4 regions of the Psychrobacillus sp. FSL W7-1493 genome follow, and region 4 is predicted to be linked to each of the others. Evidence: riboswitches for the same ligand, from Rfam matches in the RefSeq annotation. Region 4 holds a riboswitch; each other region holds the start of a gene.
What was found. A riboswitch is a leader RNA that binds a small molecule or an ion and turns the genes downstream of it on or off. The one in region 4 is predicted to bind S-adenosylmethionine.

Region 1 (5,423 bases), on a different contig from region 4:
ATCGTTGTAAGGATCAGCCTCTGCATATCCAAGCAGCTGTGCTTCTTTTAAGGCATCCTCAAATGGCGAATCCTCTATACGCATTTGCGTCAAAATATAGTTGGATGTTCCATTCAATATTCCTTGAATTTTCTTCACAGAGTTTACTTGAAGCAGGTTTTTTAGAGTCTTGATAATTGGCACCCCACCAGCTGTAGTAGCCTCATAGCCTACAAATACACCTCGTGATTTTGCGCGCTCCTGTAAGGGAATACTATATTTAGAGAACATGACTTTATTTGCAGTAATCACGTGACAACCTTTGTCAATCGCTCTGCATAAATAGCTATATGCGGGCTCTTCGTTGACAATTGCCTCAAAAACTACCTGGAGTCCAGGAATATTCTCAATATCCTCAAAGTCGTCTGTTACCAAAACTCCTGGAGTTTCAGGTCTTTCTTTTGCTAAATTATTTATCAGGATTGCACAAATCTCAATATCCAACCCTAATGACTTTTTTAAGTCTTCTCTTTTTTCATTTACGATGTGATAAATCCCTTGGCCGACTGTTCCAAACCCTAAAATCGCTGCTTTTATTTTTGCCATGCTGTCTCCTCCAAAATGAATCTGTACAATTGAATATAAATAATCGCACTTGTGTAATATTTCAATAAATTTATTGACTATTTTACATATTGTAGACTATTTTTATTCATTATACAATATAATTCTACCTAGAGAGGACATTTGTTTTTCTCAAAAGTACTTTTTCGAGTGCATTTTGTAAGTCTTCAACTGCCTCCAAGCCAACAGACAAGCGGATTAGATCCTCTGTAACACCTGATTTTACTAAATCCTCGGGAGTAAGCTGTTGGTGAGTAGTAGAAGCTGGGTGGATAATTAAGGATTTTGCGTCTCCTACATTAGCAACATGAGACCAAATTTCAATATTATCAATAATTTGTCTACCTGCTTCTCTGCCTCCCTTCACTCCAAATGTCAGAATAGAACCGAAGCCATTTTTTAAATACTTTTTAGCCAGCTCGTGCGTTGGATGGTTTTCAAGCCCTAAGTAGTTAACCCATGACACTTCCTCATTTGCATTTAAGTACTCTGCAATCTTCTGTGCATTTTCGTTATGTTTTGGCACTCTTAAGTGAAGTGTTTCTAGTCCTTGAAGAAAGGAAAATGCTGCCTCTGGGCTAAGAGTAGGACCAAAATCCCGAAGCAACTGAACTCTTAGCTTAATTGCAAATGCTACATTTGGTACGTCGATTCCATAACGTAGCCCATGATAAGTAACATCAGGCTCTGTAAATCCCGGAAATTTATCGGAGTTCCAATTGAAATTCCCTCCATCTACTACTACACCACCAATTGTTGTCCCATGTCCTCCAATCCACTTCGTTGCAGAATGTATAACAATGTTAGCTCCATACTCTATAGGATTTGAACCAAAAGGTGTAGCAAATGTGTTATCTACTAATAATGGAACTCCTACTTCATTGGAAATTTTTGAAACAGCTTCTACGTCTAGAACATTTAAGCTTGGATTTCCAATGATTTCTGCAAAGAACCCTTTCGTTTTCTCTGTAACAGCTTTACGGAAATTTTCTGGATCAGAGGAATCTACGAATTTTACTGTAATCCCATAACGTGGGAGTGTATGTGCAAATAGATTAAAAGTTCCTCCGTATAAGTTTTCAGCAGCTATAATTTCATCTCCAGCTCCAGCAATGTTCAAAATAGAAAATGCAATGGCTGCTGCTCCTGAGGAAAGTGCTACTGCTGCTGTTCCTCCTTCCAGTAATGCAATTCTTTGTTCAAAAACATCTACGGTTGGGTTTGTGATTCTGGAATAGATATTACCAGTCTCTTTCAAGGCAAATAGATTTTGTGCATGCTCTGTGTTTTGAAATACATATGAGGTTGTTTTGTAAATCGGTACTGCTCTAGATCCTGTCACTGGATCAGGCGTTTGTCCACCGTGTAATAGAAGTGTTTCTTTTTGAAGATTAGTCATTTGAATTCCTCCGATTTAGTAGATTAGATGGATGCTGGAGGCCAGAGAGGATTATAGAACTGACAACTATAAAAACCCCTCTCCAATTAAGAAGAGGGGTCAAATTGATGACATGTTCCTCCTCTTATCTTCCAAATTCTATTAAAGAATTTGTAGGATTTAGCACCTTTCCAAGTTATAGAACTTGGTGGTTGCCGGACTTCTTAGGGCCTATTCCCTCAGTCACTCTTGATAAGAGTATTTGATTAGTATTCCATCTTGTTACACAGTATAAGTCTCCATATATTTAGATGTCAAGTAATTTTATAAAAATTCTGAAACTTCTTCTTTTTTTAATCGTTTAATATAATAGATAGAATAATTTTATAAGGGGTGTCATAGAATGGTTGTTTGGATTGTTAGCATTCTCCTAACAGGCTACATTATTGGTTCGCTACATGGATCTAAACTCGCTCAATGGATGAGTGGAGTTAATATAAAAAAAGAAGGCCTAAATAATTCCGGAGCATCCAATGCTACTATCGTACTTGGTTGGAAGTATGGTGTTTTAGTGGGAGTCATAGATATATTAAAGGGTGCCATTATGATTATTGGCGTACGTGTACTTTCTGAGCAGTGGAGCTTGTTTAGTTCATCAGAGCTGGATCTACTTCTTTATCTAGCTGGTGCCGCGGTTATTTTAGGACACAACTTTCCAGTTTTCACAAAATTTAAAGGTGGGAAAGGCACTGCTTCCATCATCGGGGTTTTACTTGCATTACACTGGCCGGTCGGACTGGCAGGATTGCTTATATTAATCTGCGTTACACTTTTAACGGATTATTTGTTGATAGGAGTTTTATTTTTTTATCTCATATTTTTAGGAGCCTCTGTCTGGACAGCAGATGGAGCAGGGCCAATTTTAATAGCTGGCTTCCTATTTTTAATGGCTTCCTTCTTACACATAGAAAATGTCCAACGATTATTACGAAAGGAAGAGACAAAAATCTCCTCCGTTATAAAGAAAAAGAAGCCTTCGCTTTAAAGGAAAAGAGTGAGTTAAATGAGCAAAAAAAAGAGGTGGATTGTGGTCATTCCATTAATAATAATCGCATCGAGCGGATTAGGTATGTGGATGCTTACAAGCAAATGGCTCGAGGACGGGTTGAAGCCTAAGGCAGACGGTTCCAATGAGTATGCCATTGTGTTAGGGGCAAAGGTAAAAAAAGGACATATACCTTCTCTAGCACTTCTTTATCGTTTGGAAGCAGCACTAGAATATGCTGAAAAGTATCCAGCTGTAAAACTTGTTGTTACTGGAGGACAGGGACAAGATGAGGATATAGAGGAAGCTATAGTGATGAAGAACTATCTTGTAGAGAATGGAATTAAGGAGAGTCGAATCATAGTAGAAGATCAATCTACCTCTACGTATGAAAACCTTTTATACTCCCAACAGCTTCTCCCTGACAGCGTTACCTCTGTCACCATTATTACGAGTGATTTCCATTTACAGCGCGCAAAAATTATAGCCGAAGGAATAGGATGGAATGCTGATGTGGTAGCTGCTAGGACACCACAAATTTCAGAGGCAAAACTGCGTTTGCGTGAAAGAGCAGCCTTGCTCAAAACCTTTGTCTCTGGAGAATAAAACAAAGGGAAGGATTAAAAAGAAGAGTAGCTACGCTGCCCTTCCTCCCTTCCTCGGCTCGCTCATTTGCGAAATATAGGAAATTTATTAACCCTCTACCAGTGCATAGTATTTCAGAAGTTTACCTTCTAACTCTACGAGTAAAATAGGACCTTCTTTTTCTATAGTTGAAAAGATCTTTGCACCAACAGGGAGCTTATTCGACATTTCGTCTTCAAAGTCTGTGTCTGAATCATTTCTTGTTTTTATTTCCCCTACTTGCTCGCCTTTTGTTAAAGTAAGTTCCTCAACCCAATCAATTCCGGTCTTATAAATCACACCATCTAGCTGAAATATATCGGCTTCAGGGTCTAATGTTAAAACCTCTTCAGCGTCAGGATTTTTAGTTTCATGAACTTCTATTTTTTCTGTATTTAATGAATTAGAACATCCAACAGCAGTTAATAAAATGAAAATGATCAAACCCAAAAATAATGCTGGTAGTCTCACGTTATCCCCTCCTTACATTGTTAGACGGACAAGGGTGGAATAAGTTACCTCTCAATACTTTTATATATGGTCTGTATTCTTCTCTAATTATAATTGGATTCAATTCACTTCTTCCTCACCCCTTTACCCAATAAACACTACCATCATCTTTTCTATCTAAAAACCCGTACTCAACTAAATAGCGTCTAAGGGTCACATAGTCATCGTATATGCTTTTTAGAATTTCATTTATTTCTTTTTCGCTATACTGTTTTTCCTTCTCAAAATGCTTAATAATTACTCGTAGTGTTGCTAGCTTTTGCTTTTCCTTTTTCGGAAATTTAATCATCCGCCCATTTAATCCACCAGGGAAGAACTTTTTCTCTACTTCTGCCTGCTCTTCGGCTGTTATATTGTAGCGATCGTCTACCATCGTAGCGTTTTTATGAATTGGAAGGAAATTAGGGGCATGACTGTCCTTTTCCTTCAACAGCTCCATCATCGTCAAAAATATCTTTGCTTGGCGTTCCTTCTCCTTCAAAACAAAACGGTGATTTCGAATAGTTGAGGCGCTCCCTATCTCTAACTCCTTTTGAACTTCTAAGTCACTTCTCCCTTCATAAAACAGTTTTAGCAAGCTATTTTGGTGATCCGTCAAGCCTGTTAGCTTTTTGTTTAAGCCAATTAAATAGTCAAACACAGAGATATGTTGTTGCTCTATATGAAGCTTCATAAATTTCTCCGACTCATAAAGTACGTGATTTTCAGGATAAATCAAACCTTTTTCTACTTTTTCCCCACACAATAAACATTGATAGCATTCTAGTTCCTCCACATATCCTCTTTTCATATCTTCCATAGAAGCTTCTATAAATTTCTCAACCGCATTCATAACAAACACTCCTTAATTTTGTTTATTTATTTATAAACATTTTATATTATTGTCTATAAGTAATCAAATAAAATAATACTGTTGCAATTTTTCTGAAAATAATAAACAATTGAAAGGTGAGGATTACAAAAATTAGGGGGAAATACAGTGGTTACATTTAAAGAGTACGAATATAAAAGACCAGATTTACAAGAAATGAAGACAGCATTTCATAGTTTATTGGATAAAATGAAGGAGGCTTCTTCTGTAGAGGAGCAAAATGCAATAATTGAAGAGATTAACTCGATTCGCAACGACTTCTCTACCCAAGCAAACCTTGTTTATATCCGAGCTTCTATCGATACAAACAATGAATTTTATCAAAAGGAACGCGATTTTTTAGATGAAATTAGTCCCGAGGTAGATGAGCTTGTCACAGAATACTACAAGGT
Region 2 (5,423 bases), 810 kb from region 4:
AAACGATGCAGGAATGCCAAATACGAATGAGTTAAATGATCCTGGCTTAGAGGGATTAGAAGGTTACGAATAAATAAAAATTCACATTGTACTAAATAATGGAATATGTTAAAATAATCTTACATTAATGGACGGAGGTGAAGGAAGAATGAAAAACACTGTGAATGCACATGGATTTATATTGGAGTTTTTATCCACATCATGTGCGATTACTCATGGATTTGCTACTAACGGGACCAGTCTGTCCTTTTTTAGACAATTACATGAAATTCACAGCTGATAAGCCATTCTTTCTGAACCACATTAGAAGACTGCTCGCTTATTCGAGCAGTCTTTTTGTATGCAGAAAAATGCTTCCAGCAATAATTTGGAGAGGAAGCGAAACATAATGATATGCAAAATACAGGAAATAAGTAAAATGCTTGGTGGTAATCTTATATTTGAGGATCTGTCTTTAGATATTAAAATGGGGGACAAATTAGGAATAGTTGGACGAAATGGGAGTGGGAAAACAACGCTATTTAAGCTAATAGCGGGTATTGAAAAACCTGATCATGGAATTATCACTTTTAAAAAGGGAGCGAAAATAGGTTATTTAGCCCAAATTCCTACTTTTTCAGAAAGCGTTAAAGGAAAAGACCTGTTATACGATGCTTTCGAGGATACTATGCTACTACAGAAAAAGATGAGTATACTTGAAAAAGAACTAGCAGAGGTAAATGCTGAGGTAATGGAAAAACTTCTAAAGCAGTATGGAGACATACAAGAAAAATTCACGTTACAGGGCGGATATACGATTGATTCCGAAATTGATAAAGTAGTTGAAGGGCTACAACTAGGTGGTTTTGTAGAACAGCCATTTTCAAGTTTAAGTGGTGGAGAGCAAACGAAAATAATGCTTGGACAGCTACTATTAACCAAGCCAGACCTTTTACTGTTGGATGAGCCGACTAATCATTTGGATTTGTTTGCAATAGAGTGGTTAGAGGAGTATTTAGTTAGTTATACAGGTACAGTTGTTATTATTTCACATGACCGATATTTTTTAGATAAGGTAGTTACAAAAGTTGCAGATCTTGAGGATGGTATGCTTACGAAATATCATGGTAATTATTCTTCTTTTTTAATCGAAAAGGAAGAAAAACTTACTCGTGAATTTCAACAGTATGAGGAGCAACAAAAAAAGATAAAGAAAATGAGAGAAGCAATAAAGAGGTTAAGGATTTGGGCTAACCAAGCAGTTCCTCCAAATGCGAGTTTACACCGTCAGGCGAGGAATATGGAACGGGCATTAGAGCGGATGGAAAAGGTTCGTAAACCTCTAATAGATCCTAAGAAAATGAGTCTATCTTTTGACGCGGCACCCCGAAGCGGAAAAGAAGTTGTCATAATGGAAGAGGCTTTCAAAAGCTTTGGTGAAAAAATGTTATTAAACAGTGCAGAGCTTCATGTATATTGGAAGGACCGTCTTGCAATCGTTGGTAGGAATGGAACGGGTAAAACTACCATTTTGAATATTCTTAGAGGAGTAGAGTTAATAGATTCGGGTGAAGCTCGATTTGGTAGTAATGTGCGCCATGGATATCTTTCTCAACATTTCGAAATAACAGATCCAAAAGCTCGCTTAATAGATATTTTTAGAGCAGAAGTAAATGTGGCAGAAGGAGAGGCTCGACACATTTTAGCGAAGTTTATGTTCTATGGGGCGGATGTTTTTAAAAGAATTGCTGATTTAAGCGGAGGAGAAAGAATGCGACTCCGTCTTGCTCAGCTAATGCATCAAGACATAAATTGTCTCATATTAGATGAGCCAACGAATCATCTTGATATTGATTCACGAGAAGTATTAGAGGAAGCGCTAGATGATTTTACAGGGACTATTATTGCTGTATCTCACGATAGATATTTTCTAAATAAACTATTTCCAAGGACTGCTTGGCTAGAGCATGGCGAGCTTACCACATTTGAAGGCCCTTACGAATGGGCAAGGGAAAAATGGAATGAGTTTTGCTCGAAAGAAAATACTAGGAAAGAAATAATCAATCAGCCATTAAAAGAAGCAATACCTGCCAAACAACAAAAGGAAATTCCTTTGGAAAAGCGAATAAGTGAGCTCGAAAATGTTATAGGTGAGCTAACTAAACAAATTAGCATAGAGAATGATTGGGAAAATTATGAGGCATTAAGCTTGGAAAAACTTCGGGTAGAGGAGCAATTGGAGCAATTATTGGAGAAATGGCTAGATTTAGCAGAATGACCCGAATACTTTTCAAAATGGGTTGATATAAGTAATAGAGCGTGCTAATATAACTTATTAACGAATAATTTAAATAATTTAATATTCTTATCAAGAGAAGTGGAGGGATTAGGCCCTGTGATACTTCGGCAACCTCTGTTGTACAGAAAGGTGCTAATTCCTAACAAGACGATCTTGGAAGATAAGAGCTAGTTAGCAAATTCCTGCCTCTCTTTTCTTACATGGAAAGAGAGGTATTTATTTTAATAATTGCCTTGCTCCTGTTCGATTTCCTACTTAGTTTGAGGCGAAATCACAGGTGCTCTTGCACATTTCATTGGGAGGGGAAAGTCATTGCCTATCAATATTCCGAAACAATTACCTGCAGCTAAGCTGTTAAAAGAAGAGAAAATTTTTCTCATGGATCAAGAGCGTGCTTACAAGCAGGACATCCGTCCACTTAACATTATTATTTTTAATCTAATGCCTGAGAAGGAAAAAACGGAGCTTCAGCTATTAAGGCTTCTGGGGAATACCCCAATACAAGTGAATATAACCTTTATGAATACAGCGACGCATGAATCCAAGAATGCCAGCAAAACCCATTTGGATACTTTCTACACGACATTTGATCAAATAAGAGAAAAAAAGTTTGATGGGATGATTATCACTGGTGCTCCAGTAGAACAGTTGCTATTTGAGGAGGTCGATTACTGGAATGAAATGAAGGAAATAATGGAATGGTCTAAATCAAATGTTACCTCCACCTTACATATTTGTTGGGGCGCGCAGGCTGCACTGTATTATCATTTTGGTATAGATAAATTCACACTTTCTCGTAAATGCTCGGGAGTGTATCGGCATATATTAACTGACCAAGTGGAGAATTTAATAAGAGGATTTAATGAAGAGTTTAATGCTCCCGTATCTCGTTACACTTCTGTATCTGAAGAAGAAATAGAAAAGCATGAGCGACTAACTATTTTATCCACTTCGGAGGAAGCAGGTGTGTTTCTTGTAAAATCGAACGACAATAAAATGGTGATGGTCACTGGTCATTTAGAGTATGATGCGCACACATTAGCAGAGGAATATCATAGAGACATAACTAAAGGAATAGATATTGAGATGCCCAAATACTATTTCCCAAATAATAATCCCTCTAATAAGCCATTAAATACATGGAGGGCACATACACATTTATTATTTTCTAATTGGTTGAATTACTATGTTTATCAGGCTACTCCTTATAACTGGGAGTAAATAGAAAAATTATATATGAGTCAATTTCATAAAAAGCATTTTAAAGATTAAAAGTGAACATTATATATATTGATTGCAGCGGAGGGCGGCGACGTAAGCAGGGATGAGTGAGACAGATAAAAACGTTACAACCACGTGCGAAAGCGATGGGTGATGGCTTATCACTCACGCCACGGAAAGCGTCCGCGATATGAGCGAAAGTCAATTCTACTTTATTATTAAAAATCATATAAATTTTATTGTTCTCTTTTAATTGTTCGTGTTTTTCTATAAAAACAGGAATCTTGAAATTGACACATATAAACTCCTGTTTTAATATTCAGGAGTTTTTTATTGATTTTAGTTTTATTTATTCAAATATTAGGGAAGACAAAATTGAAGAGACATTGTATTTTGTTGATACACATATCTATAAAAGTATGATTTTCAATTATTGGAAGTGGGGTTATGTCTATGAGTTTGACACCAAAACAAAGAATCGAGTTACATGGTTTTAATAATCTGACGAAAACACTAAGCTTTAATATGTATGATATTTGTTATACAAGGACGAAGGAAGAAAGGGAAAAATATATTGAATACATTGATGAGCAATATAACGCTGAGCGTCTAACCAATATATTAACAAAAGTGTCCGAAATTATAGAAGCGAATATTTTAAACATAGCGCAACAGGACTACGAGCCCCAGGGTGCAAGTGTGACCATTTTAGTGTCAGAAGGACCCGTGGATCAAACACCGATAGAATCATTTAAGCAATCCCCTGGGCCTATACCAGAGGTCGTTCTTGGTCATCTAGACAAAAGTCATATTACCGTTCATACGTATCCTGAATATCATCCAGATGAAGGGATTAGTACGTTTCGAGCAGACATAGACATTTCGACTTGCGGAGAAATATCGCCCTTAAAAGCTCTAAACTATCTAATACATTCCTTCGAAACCGATGTAATGGTCATGGATTACCGAGTGAGGGGATTCACGAGAGACGTGAAGGGTCATAAATTATTCATTGACCACGATATTAATTCCATTCAAAATTATATTCCGAATGCCTTGCAGGAATATTACCATATGATTGATGTGAATGTTTATCAGGAAAATATTTTTCATACCAAATGTAAGCTGAAACAATTTGATTTGAATAACTACCTCTTTGGTTACAAGGAAGACGAGCTATCCAATGAAGAGAAAATCTCTATCACCAAAAAGCTTAAAACAGAAATGGATGAAATTTTTTACGCCAAAAACATGACACGAACCGAATAATATTAAGCTCTAAGTATCATGTTAAATCGTTCAAAATGAAGATAAAATCATCTAGAATAGCAGAGCAATTCGCATAGAATTTGCTCTGTTTTTTATTTTTCGTCTTCTTACCTTTATTCCTTTATATGGGAAAATAATAGAAAATTATGTTAACTCGGCGAGGTGTTAATGAAATTAATTTTAACCTATTGGGAGAGGATGATAATTAAAAATGACCAAAATCATGGTATTAGGGACATTTCATATGGGAAATACTTCTGATTTATACAGTGTAGACACGGATAACTTACGATCTACTAAAAGGCAAGAGGAGATAAGAAAAGTTGTAGATGCTATAAAAGAATTCCATCCTAACAAAATTGCATTAGAAGTTGAAAAAGAAAAAAATCACTTATTAAACGAAGAGTATCATCAATATTTAAATAATGAACTAGAGCTAGCAATAGATGAAATACATCAGTTTGGTTTTCGAGCGGCAGCGGAGTTAAAACACGAAGAGGTATATGCGATAGATTGGATAGAGAACGTTGGAAATCGATCAATCGGAGAAGTTCTGAATTGGGTAGAAAAAGAACAAACAGAGGTTTTTCAATTAATAGATACTTATCGTTCTAAGCTCATACTCCCACTAGGTGAAAAAAGGATAGATGAGCTA
Region 3 (5,423 bases), 880 kb from region 4:
GAGTGGCAGTTATTGTGGAAAGTATTAATTGACCCTTTGCAGATTTTATCATTTTGTCCCTCCTTAAAGATTACAAATCATTCAACTCTACCTCAATGACCTAGATCGTGTCATTTAAAGTCTCTACATTGATAAACCCTTAATATTTTAACATAAATATCCAGTTACAACATGGGTAACCGACCTTTGCAGAAAGTCACTATTTTCCTTTGCTCAAAATTAAAAACACAGGAAAAAAATATCCTGTGTTAACTGTTATATTTATTATTTTGCAAACGTTGCAGGCATGACAACAGCGATTACTTCCCCTTTAGCACAAAGGACGTCTCCAGCAAACACCTCAGAAGTCACCTTCCACTTTTTTGGATGTATTTCTTCCACCGTACCGATAGCCTTGAGTTCAACTTTTTGTGGTGTTGGTTTCAGAAAATCCACATGCAGTGAACCCGTCACAAATCGTGGAGGTGCCTCACCACTGCCAGGCTCAAATCCATTTTTTCGGTGAAGAGCAAGTGATGCTGAGCCGGTCCCGTGACAATCTACCAAAGCCCCTATTAATCCACCATACACAAAGCCAGGAATTGCAGTATGCTCTTCTCTAGGTTGATAAATTGTTTCTGTTTGATCTCCATTCCAATATGTCTTTAAATGATACCCCTCTTCATTTAAACGACCACATCCATAACACCAAGCAAAATCATCCGGATATTCATCCTGTATAGCAATTTTGTGTTCTGTCATTATTTCTCCCCCTTTAACAAACCATACAAAAAAGCAAACTATCAGTCAACTTAAATTAAGAGTTTTCAAATAAATATTATTATTTATATAATGATTCTCTCCTATCTTGAAAAACCGGAATTCTACCTCTTACTTCTTCTACAAGATTTAAATCAATATCTACTAGACCGGTAGTTTCCTCCTCATTACCTAACCATACTATTTCTCCCCAAGGGGCAATCACCATCGAGTTACCATTAAATTCATTGTTCGAGTCTTTTCCTACTCGATTTACTGCCACTATATAGCATTGATTTTCGATTGCTCTTGCCTGCAGAAGAATTTTCCAATGATCAATCCGGGCTGCTGGCCACTGTGCAGGAACAAATATTACCTTGGCTCCTAGTAAAGAGTGAGCCCGAAACCATTCAGGAAAGCGAAGATCATAGCATATGACACCTGCCATCGTTATATTCTCGATTTCGAATAAGTTTTTCTTGTTTCCTGCTTTTAAATACAAATGTTCATCCATTAGCTTAAATAAGTGGGCCTTATCATACTCTGTTATGATATCTCCAGAATCATTTACAATATACATCGTATTATAAAAATGGGAATCCTTTTTTGTAGAGACAGAGCCACCGATAATGTGAATATGTAATTCCTTCGCTAGCTTGGTTAATAATCTCTTTGTGTCATTCCCCTCTTTATCAGCTATTTCTTCTAATCTAGTCAAATCATATCCCGTGTTCCACATTTCCGGTAAAATGATTAGTTTAGCTTCTTGCTTTGCAGCCTCTCTAATCTTCTTTTCAACGTTTTCAAAATTTTCTTTAGGATTACCAAATGCTATATCTAACTGAACACAAGCAATTTTCATACCGACACCACCTCTAGACATAATACTAAAAAGGTTATAAGATTTGACTAATATATGCAACTATTTAGAAAAAGAGGTATTGCCCATGGAATTTTCTGATCGTTTAAAAAATCTTCCTCCCCAGTTTTTTGCAACATTAGTACAAAAAGTTGCAAAGGCTGTGGCAGAAGGAAGAGATGTAATAAATCTTGGACAAGGTAATCCCGACCAGCCTACACCGGATCATATTGTAAAAGCATTATCAAGTGCTGCTAAAAACCCTCAATCTCACAAATATTCTCCATTCAGAGGAATAAATGAGTTGAAGCAAGCAGCAGTAGATTTTTATGCACGCGAATACAACGTAAATTTGGATCCTAATACAGAAGTCGCTATTTTATTTGGAACTAAAATTGGTTTGGTTGAACTACCTTTAGCTTTGATGAATGATAACGAGTTAATGCTTCTTCCAGACCCTGGTTATCCAGATTACTTATCAGGTATTGGGCTAGCCAATGTACAATTTGAAACAATGCCACTATTAGAGGAAAATGGTTTTCTTCCAGATTACGAGCAGCTTTCTACAGAACAAAAAGAAGCTGCGAAACTGATGTATTTGAATTATCCTAATAACCCAACTGGAGCTTCTGCCACTTCAGAATTTTTTCAAGAAACGGTAGATTTAGCGAAGGAAAATGGTATAGCCGTTGTACATGACTTTGCGTATGGAGGTATTGGGTTTGATGGAAAGAAACCAGTTAGCTTTTTAGAAGCAAAAGGCGCAAAGGAAATCGGTATTGAAATGTATACACTCTCTAAAACCTACAATATGGCTGGATGGCGTGTAGGTTTTGCAGTCGGTAATTCTAAAATCATTGAAGCTATCAATATTATACAAGACCATCTCTTTGTCAGTCTCTTTCCTGCGGTTCAGTCTGCAGCAGCCGAAGCATTAAATGGCTCTCAAGAATGTGTAGACGAATTAGTAGCACTTTATGAAAAAAGAAGAAACATTTTCATAGAGGCATGTAGAAAAATTGGTTGGAACGTAAAAGCTCCAGAAGGCTCTTTCTTCGCTTGGCTTCCAGTTCCAAATGGCTATACTAGCGAGGAATTTGCAGACCTTCTTTTAGAAAAAGCTGATGTTGCAGTCGCTGCTGGAAACGGCTTCGGTAAGCATGGAGAAGGTTATGTACGGGTGGGGTTATTAGTTGATGAGGATCGACTCGTCGAAGCTGTAGAAAGAATAGAAAAGCTACAGCTTTTTTAACAAGTAAATCAGTTTCTGTTTTTAAAATAACCAGTATTTTATTTTGAAAGTTTACTTAAAACTTCTTGCAAAAGTTATTTAAAATGAAAATGGCTATGTTAAAGGCAAAGGTAGACTTATGTAAAATGGTATTAAAAAGTTTGTGAAAGAATGTATTTAAACTAACGCTCGAGGCTAGTTTAATGAACTCAAAGCCTATATATTAATTTATTTCAAAATATGAATGTAATTTATGTTACAATTGGTTAATTATTGTAGGAGGTAAAAAATGAAAAAAAATATTTTTATAGCGATTGTATTTACTTTAGTAGCGATATTTTCCTTCACTATCACATCAGAAGCTTCATCAACACAAGTTATGTGGGGGAAAACGGAATTAAAAAAAGGTCAGATTGGTAAAGTAACACTTTACGCAGATGTGGCAACATATAAGGCGGATGGCTCTAGAGGAAAAGTGTTACCAGCAGGTGGAGAGTATCGTGTCTATACATTCCGTACAGATATATACGGAGGAGAATACGGTCTAGGGGACGGATTGTTTGTCAATATGTACAGTGCTTTAAAGTATGAAACGCCTTCTAAAGCAAAACTTGCATTATTAGTAGATTCTTCTACAAAAGTTATGTGGGGAAAAACGGAACTTAAAGCAGGTCAAATCGGAAAGGTTACAATCCTTAAGGAAACTACTTTATTTAAAGTAATTAATAGTGTTGATGGTGGCGAACCTGGTCTTGAACCTATCCGACAATTAATGCCTAACGAAGAATTCCGAGTGTATTCAGCTAAACAACCACTTGATGGATATGTTCCCATGTATGGTCTAGGTGGTGGGTATTATATTGTACAAAACAATACCATGTTAAATGGAGTTACTGTAAAGTATGAAACTCCATCTAGAGCAAAACTTGCATTACTGAATTAAAATAGTCACCGAAGGGGCTTTAGTAAAAAAATGCACATAAAAAGTGAGCTTGGAGATACATTTCCAGCTCACTTTTTATATGAATTTTAAATCACCCCTTACCTTTAACATAACCATGAAAATAAAGCGTAAAGCTAAATGTAAACCTTTTAAATGCTCCCATCTTAGTATTTCCACATAAATCACTTTTGTATAATTATTTATATAATATTCTATTTGAATTTTTCTAAACAATTATAAAAATATAAAAATATCTATTGACTTCAATAGAGCAGTGTAGTAAATTCTTTCTATAGTAAAAACGAAAAACTTAATAGATTATTATCTCTTATCAAGAGTAGCTGAGGGACTGGCCCGTTGAAGCTCGGCAACCATCTATACTAAAAAAGTATAGAAAGGTGCTAAATCCTGCAAAACATTTTGTTTTGGAAGATAAGAGAGGACAATACATATTTGTGTGCCTCTCTTTCTTTTGAAAGAGAGGCTTTTATATTTATTCGTTTTTATTAATACATATTCAGGAGGAATTACAATGAAAAAATTTAGCTTAGTGTTATCAGGAGTTTTATTAACAGGGTTGCTCTCGGCTTGTGGTGATGATGCTACATCAGGACCATTAGATGAAAATAAATTAGTTGTTGGCGTTACGTCAGGTCCACATGAACAAGTTACTGAGGTTGTTGCTGAAATTGCAGCACGTGATGGACTAGAAATTGAGATTAAGGCTTTTTCAGATTTCATACTTCCAAACACTGCCCTTGATGAAGGAAGCTTGGACGCAAACAGTTATCAAACTCTACCTTTTCTTGACTCATTTAACGAAAATAATGATACAGAGCTAGTACCAGTCGCTGAGACTATTTTACTTCCAATGGGCGTTTATTCTGAAAAGTATACATCCTTCGATGAACTGCCAGATGGAGCTACCTTTGGACTACCGAATGATCCAACACAAGGTGCACGAGCTTTAGACATATTAGAAGTAAATGGTTTTATCAAAGTGAAAGAAGGTAAAAAAGGAAATGCTTCTATTCATGACATTGAAGAAAACCCTAAAAACCTTGAATTCGTTGAATTAGAGGCAGCGCAAATAGTAAAACAGCTTAGTGAGGTCGATGCTGCAGCAATCAATTCCAATTATGCTTTAGAAGCTGGTATTAACCCTGGAGAAGAATCAATTTTGTTAGAGTCAGCTGATTCCCCATACGTTAACCATATTGTTGTTCGTAAGGAAAACGAAAATGATCCTGCCATCCAAAAATTCATTAAAGCATACCATTCCGACGAAGTTAGAGAATTTATTGAAGAAGAATTCCAAGGCTCCGCACTAGCAGGTTGGTAAATTAGAAAAGCGTAGGCGCCTATCTCTAATCGACAGGCAAATGGGAAAATGCGAGGAGGCAGGTCCACAGCCACCGGAGTATTTTCCCATTTGACCCCGAGGGGCAAGGCGCCGAAGCTAGACATCAAGAAAAGCACAGGCGCCTATCCCTGCCCCGACAGGCAAATGGGAAAATGCGAGGAGGCAGATCCACAGCCACCGGAGTATTTTCCCATTTGACCCCGAGGGGCAAGGCGCCGAAGCTAGACATCAAGAAAAACGTAGGCGTATAGCTCTGCCGGCGTTTCTTTAGAAAGGAAGATCATTCATG
Region 4 (5,423 bases):
TTCAACACAAATGGAGAAGAACAATTAGAAATTGGGCAATATGGAGCTGAAATCATTTTTTCAAACGTAGATGAAGAAAAGGCTGAAGAGATAAAAGCAATATTCCCAATTTCAACTGAAATGGAATATCATGACGACTTTGAGGATTAGTATTCCTTTATATATGGGAGAGGTAATGGACTTAGTCTGTTACCTCTTATTATTTTGTCAGTTTATTACAGATTCGTGGGATCGTTTAATTTTCATTGAATAACGAATGTAATTGCTGCAAAACTTGCTCATTCTCATTGTAATAAAAATCATTTATTTGTGTAGTAGAAAAGGAAAGTGTTAAAATTTCCTTTTCAAAAAGGCTTACATTATACAGATAACCAACATGCCCCTCTTGGTTTGTAGAAGGCTCAAATACGATGTTTTTTATACTATCAAGCCAAGAGTTTATAATTGATTGATCTGTAATTTCTTTAAGTTCTCCATTACCGTGTCTAATCTCTATTTTGGATACTTCTGATAAGTCTCCTGAGTAAATTCCCTCAAAAGTCATAGGTTCAAGCTAGAAACAGCCTGTGATGACTAATATCAGCACCATTGCGAATATTCGTAAGCAGAGTTTTTTCAATCGAATTCCCCCTTATTTCACTAAAGTTTTATCTCTTAACAACCTCTGTTCCTGCATACAAAGACTGTTTTTTCTTAGTAAAAATGGCGGTCAAAACTTAAAACGGAGTAGAAAGGTAGCATTCATACTCATTAGCATAACCTCTTTCATGTGGAGTTGTACGTATGATAAAGACGATTGACATTCACATTTTAATTTAAATAGTAAGGATTAAATAGAAGTATTTAATGTCGTGTAATAAACTATTTAAATCAAATGACGCTTTAAATGCAATATATACAGCAATGCCTACAAAAATAGTTATCACTGCACTGGCATCTTTAAGCATCTTTCTATTTTTTTTATAAAGGAGAAATGTTGTTATAGTAACAATTAGTAAGTATGATACCGATATAATAAGTTTTGATAATACCAATTTACTGTCAATTACAGCATTCCTAAATTTTAATAAATCTTCTTTATTGTAAGTACTCTCTTCGATAATCGTTATATCTTCTTTGTATCCTATCTTCCATAAATAATTATTCTGCTCTTTTATTACAGTGTATTCATAACCCAAAACTTTTCCCTCACTAATAACCCCCAAATATTTCAGTGTGTCTTCTTCACCTTGAGAACAAGCAGATAGACCTAAGGTGACGCAAAATAACATTAGCAACAACCATTTTTTCATTTATGATACTCCCATCTTTCGTGAAATTTTAAGAGATTAGTGTACATCCTTGCCCTTATTAAGAGGATCACTTACATTAACGAGTCTTTATGAGTAATTAATGTGTAAACATAAATAACCTTTTATTTAATTTATTGGTATATACTCTGCCTTTTGGTTTCTTCAAACTCTTTTGAAAATATTCTAGTTAAGATATAGTGCTAAGCTTTAAGATCGGAGTCCAAGCATAAGCGATGCAGGAGAGGGGATTTCCTAGGAAATAGTTAGCTGAGTATAGAGGATAATTGGCTTAAACAGCATATATTTCAACAATATCTTTATGAAAACAGTAAAAACGCTCAGAATTTAAGCGTTTTTTTCTTTAAATATTTTATCATTTTATTAAAAAAGGCTAGTACCGGTGTTTAAAAGGATATTCTTATTGGGGATTGGTAGTAAAGCTGAATATAGCGCTAAGAGACATGCTCCATACAATTAGTATAAAAGACGTTGTCATCCAAAATGTATTTTTAGTAGTAGATTCGTCGCTCTTTACTTTTTTTATGATTGTTACTAGGTTAAGACAAAAAATAATAGCTAATATCGGCATTAAAAAAGCTCCAATAATTATTAAGAGTGTCAACTTAGATTAATTTCACCTCCAAATTAATTACAATCTTAAATACATTCTAACATAATTTTCTTTTGTTTATAAAAATTTACAATAAATAACACACATCTAAACGGCACTATGTTTTTCGTTGTTTTCTTTCCAACTACAAACCCATTAGACATTTATAACATTTTTTTATCAAAAAAAGCTCCGCCAATTTTACATTCAGAGTAAAATTGACAGAGCTTTTCGTTTTTAGAAGTAGGCTTTATTGTATTAGCTTCTTAAGTTTAAAGTGTATTAAGCAGTAGGACCGCCTTTTAATGATATCTCTTCAGAGACAGTTCCAAACTTTTTGAAGTTTTCGCGGAAGGATTGAGCTAGCTCAGACGCTTTTTGATCATAAGCAGCTTTATCTTCCCATGCGTTACGAGGGATTAATACCTCAGAAGGAACTCCGTCAATGCTAGTAGGAATATCTAATCCAAATACTGCATCTTTAGTTGTTTCCACATCAGTTAATTTACCTTCGATTGCAGCACGAACCATCGTACGCGTGTAAGAAAGCTTCATGCGGCTTCCTACACCATATTCTCCACCAGTCCAGCCAGTGTTTACTAAGAATACTTGTGCTCCATGCTCATCGATTTTCTTACCAAGCATTTCAGCATACACAGTTGCATGTAATGGTAGGAACGGAGAACCGAAGCATGTTGAGAAAGCAGGCTGTGGAGAAGTAATTCCACGCTCTGTACCAGCAAGCTTAGAAGTGAATCCACTCAAGAAGTGATACATTGCTTGCTCTTTAGTAAGCTTACTGATTGGAGGTAACACTCCAAATGCATCTGCAGTTAAGAAGATGATTGTATTTGGGTGACCAGCAACAGATGGATCAACAATATTATCTATATATTGAATTGGATAAGCTGCACGAGTATTTTCAGTTAAAGAGCTATCAGTATAATCAGCAGTACGAGTAGTAGGGTCTACAACTACGTTTTCTAAAACTGTACCAAATTTGATAGCGTCAAAAATTTGTGGTTCATTTTCTCTTGTTAGGTCGATACATTTTGCGTAACAACCGCCTTCTATATTAAATACGCCATTATCTGACCAGCCATGCTCATCGTCACCAATTAGTTTTCTTCCTGAATCAGCAGATAAGGTAGTTTTTCCAGTACCTGAAAGACCAAAGAACAATGTTACATCGCCTTTTTCTCCAACGTTAGCTGAGCAATGCATTGGTAAAATATTTTGTTCAGGCAATAAATAGTTCATAATAGAGAATATAGACTTTTTCATTTCTCCTGCGTATTCCGTACCACCGATTAAAACGATGCGTTTTTCCATGGATACGATGATGAACGTTTCTGAATTAGTTCCATCAACAGCCGGATTTGCTTTGAAGTTCGGTGCACTAATTACAGTGAAGTCTGCTTTATGAGATAACAATTCTTCTTCAGAAGGACGAATGAATAACTGATGAGCAAAAAGGTTGTGCCAAGCATATTCGTTGATAACTTGAATGCTTAAACGTGAATCCTTGTCTGCTCCAGCGTATCCTTTAAAGACGAATAGTTCATTTTTTTCCTTTAAATAGTTCATAACTTTTGAATATAATGCTTCAAAGTGCGAAGATGAGATAGGTTGGTTTACAGATCCCCAATCGATTTTGTCTTTTGAGATAGGTTCATCAACAATATACTTGTCTTTTGGAGAACGTCCTGTATATTTGCCCGTCTCTGCTTTAACAGCTCCAGTGGAAGTTAGTACTGCTTCTCCTCTTGACGTAGCTTTTTCCACTAATTGTGGTACTGATAATTGCAGGCTAATGTTGTTACCAGCTAACAATTCGTTCAGTTCGCTCACAGTATCGATTGAATTCATATAGTATTACCATCCTTTATTAAAGTTTTTAGCTCTTCACGGAAACATCATAAAGAGGATTTTTCGTTGATATGTGAAATAGTATAACACATTAAACTAAATAGTCTACACTAATTAAAGCTCAAAAAATGATTTTTTTTTGTAATTGTGAATAAATAACAAATTTACCTGTTGACTTATTTTGCTAATATACGTATGATGGTGAATTGAACGGATACTCTTATTCCGAGCGTGTGGAGGGGTTCAGGCCCTATGAAACCCGGCAACCTGTAATTGTACTTAAGTTACAAAGGTGCCAAACCTGATACAAGGTGAAATTCCTTGATTGATAAGAGTGAAAGGTGTTTATGATATTAATCCCTTTCCTCATGTAACTACGTGAGTGAGAGGTTTTTTTATATTACATCGCCCTAAATCCTTGTGTGCCAAGTCCGAAACGGCTTCAAGTTTACTATAGGCTTGACATGGGAATGAGTACCGTATCAATTCCTGAGAGAAATCTCGCAGGACATAGGAGGGAATTTTTTGACACAAAGACGATTATTTACATCGGAATCGGTAACAGAAGGTCATCCAGATAAAATTTGTGACCAAATATCAGATGCTATCTTAGATGCGATTTTAACGGAAGATCCAAACGCTCGTGTAGCTTGTGAAACAACAGTTACTACAGGTTTGGTTTTAGTTGCTGGAGAAATCACAACCTCTACTTATGTAGACATTCCAAAAGTAGTGCGAGCTACTATTCAAGAAATTGGATATACGCGAGCTAAATATGGTTTTGACTCAGAAACGTCAGCAGTTCTTACAGCTATCGATGAGCAATCGGTTGATATCGCTATGGGAGTTGACCAAGCACTAGAAGCTCGAGAAGGTTCGATGTCTGATTCTGATATTGAAGCAATCGGAGCTGGGGACCAAGGTTTAATGTTTGGCTATGCTTGTAATGAAACACCAGAGCTTATGCCACTTCCAATTAGCCTAGCCCACAAACTAGCTCGCCGATTAGCTGAGGTTCGTAAAGATGAAACATTAGATTACTTACGACCAGATGGTAAAACACAAGTAACAGTAGAATATGACGAAAATAACAATCCAGTTCATATCGATACGATTGTTATTTCCACACAGCATCATCCGGAAGTAACGTTAGAACAAATTCAAAGAGATTTAAAAGAGCATGTGATTAAACCAGTAGTTCCTACTAATTTAATAACAGACGAAACAAAGTACTTTATCAACCCGACTGGTCGCTTTGTTATCGGTGGTCCACAAGGGGATGCAGGTTTGACAGGTCGTAAAATTATCGTAGATACTTACGGTGGGTATGCTCGTCATGGAGGAGGAGCTTTCTCTGGTAAGGATCCAACAAAAGTAGACCGTTCTGCAGCTTATGCAGCTCGTTATGTGGCAAAGAATATTGTTGCAGCTGGTCTTGCTGATCGTTGTGAGGTACAGCTTGCTTATGCAATCGGTGTAGCACAGCCTGTATCAATTGCTATTGATACATTTGAAACAGGTAAAGTATCCGAAGCAGATTTGGTAACTTATATCCGTGAGCTATTTGACCTTCGCCCAGCTGGCATTATTAAAATGTTAGACCTTCGTCGCCCAATCTACAAGCAAACTGCTGCTTACGGACATTTTGGACG

Region 1: linked by a shared signal. The riboswitch ahead of MKX96_RS18270 (O-acetylhomoserine aminocarboxypropyltransferase/cysteine synthase family protein) and the one ahead of metK (methionine adenosyltransferase) in region 4 are both predicted to bind S-adenosylmethionine.
Region 2: linked by a shared signal. The riboswitch ahead of metA (homoserine O-acetyltransferase MetA) and the one ahead of metK (methionine adenosyltransferase) in region 4 are both predicted to bind S-adenosylmethionine.
Region 3: linked by a shared signal. The riboswitch ahead of MKX96_RS11170 (MetQ/NlpA family ABC transporter substrate-binding protein) and the one ahead of metK (methionine adenosyltransferase) in region 4 are both predicted to bind S-adenosylmethionine.

Annotation. Positions count from the first base shown of each region.
Region 1 is NZ_JBBOSB010000002.1:152,349-157,771, reverse strand. Features, by position in the region: gene MKX96_RS18275 (homoserine dehydrogenase) at 1-585, opposite strand, end outside; gene MKX96_RS18270 (O-acetylhomoserine aminocarboxypropyltransferase/cysteine synthase family protein) at 710-2,002, opposite strand; SAM riboswitch class I at 2,124-2,240, opposite strand; gene MKX96_RS18265 (glycerol-3-phosphate acyltransferase) at 2,385-3,026, shown strand; gene MKX96_RS18260 (YdcF family protein) at 3,045-3,632, shown strand; gene MKX96_RS18255 (hypothetical protein) at 3,720-4,121, opposite strand; gene MKX96_RS18250 (DUF2087 domain-containing protein) at 4,237-4,992, opposite strand; gene MKX96_RS18245 (M3 family oligoendopeptidase) at 5,140-5,423, shown strand, end outside.
Region 2 is NZ_JBBOSB010000001.1:2,123,235-2,128,657, reverse strand. Features, by position in the region: gene MKX96_RS10790 (hypothetical protein) at 1-73, shown strand, start outside; gene MKX96_RS19590 (RAxF-45 family protein) at 128-280, shown strand; gene abc-f (ribosomal protection-like ABC-F family protein) at 389-2,257, shown strand; SAM riboswitch class I at 2,342-2,445, shown strand; gene metA (homoserine O-acetyltransferase MetA) at 2,591-3,499, shown strand; gene speD (adenosylmethionine decarboxylase) at 3,953-4,768, shown strand; gene MKX96_RS10770 (DUF5694 domain-containing protein) at 4,980-5,423, shown strand, end outside.
Region 3 is NZ_JBBOSB010000001.1:2,196,592-2,202,014, forward strand. Features, by position in the region: gene MKX96_RS11145 (hypothetical protein) at 1-52, opposite strand, end outside; gene MKX96_RS11150 (PaaI family thioesterase) at 265-741, opposite strand; gene MKX96_RS11155 (carbon-nitrogen family hydrolase) at 821-1,600, opposite strand; gene MKX96_RS11160 (pyridoxal phosphate-dependent aminotransferase) at 1,686-2,849, shown strand; gene MKX96_RS11165 (hypothetical protein) at 3,118-3,771, shown strand; SAM riboswitch class I at 4,097-4,210, shown strand; gene MKX96_RS11170 (MetQ/NlpA family ABC transporter substrate-binding protein) at 4,304-5,113, shown strand; gene MKX96_RS11175 (methionine ABC transporter ATP-binding protein) at 5,421-5,423, shown strand, end outside.
Region 4 is NZ_JBBOSB010000001.1:1,312,819-1,318,241, forward strand. Features, by position in the region: gene MKX96_RS06710 (hypothetical protein) at 1-150, shown strand, start outside; gene MKX96_RS06715 (hypothetical protein) at 236-544, opposite strand; gene MKX96_RS06720 (hypothetical protein) at 816-1,292, opposite strand; gene pckA (phosphoenolpyruvate carboxykinase (ATP)) at 2,185-3,771, opposite strand; SAM riboswitch class I at 3,989-4,106, shown strand; gene metK (methionine adenosyltransferase) at 4,297-5,423, shown strand, end outside.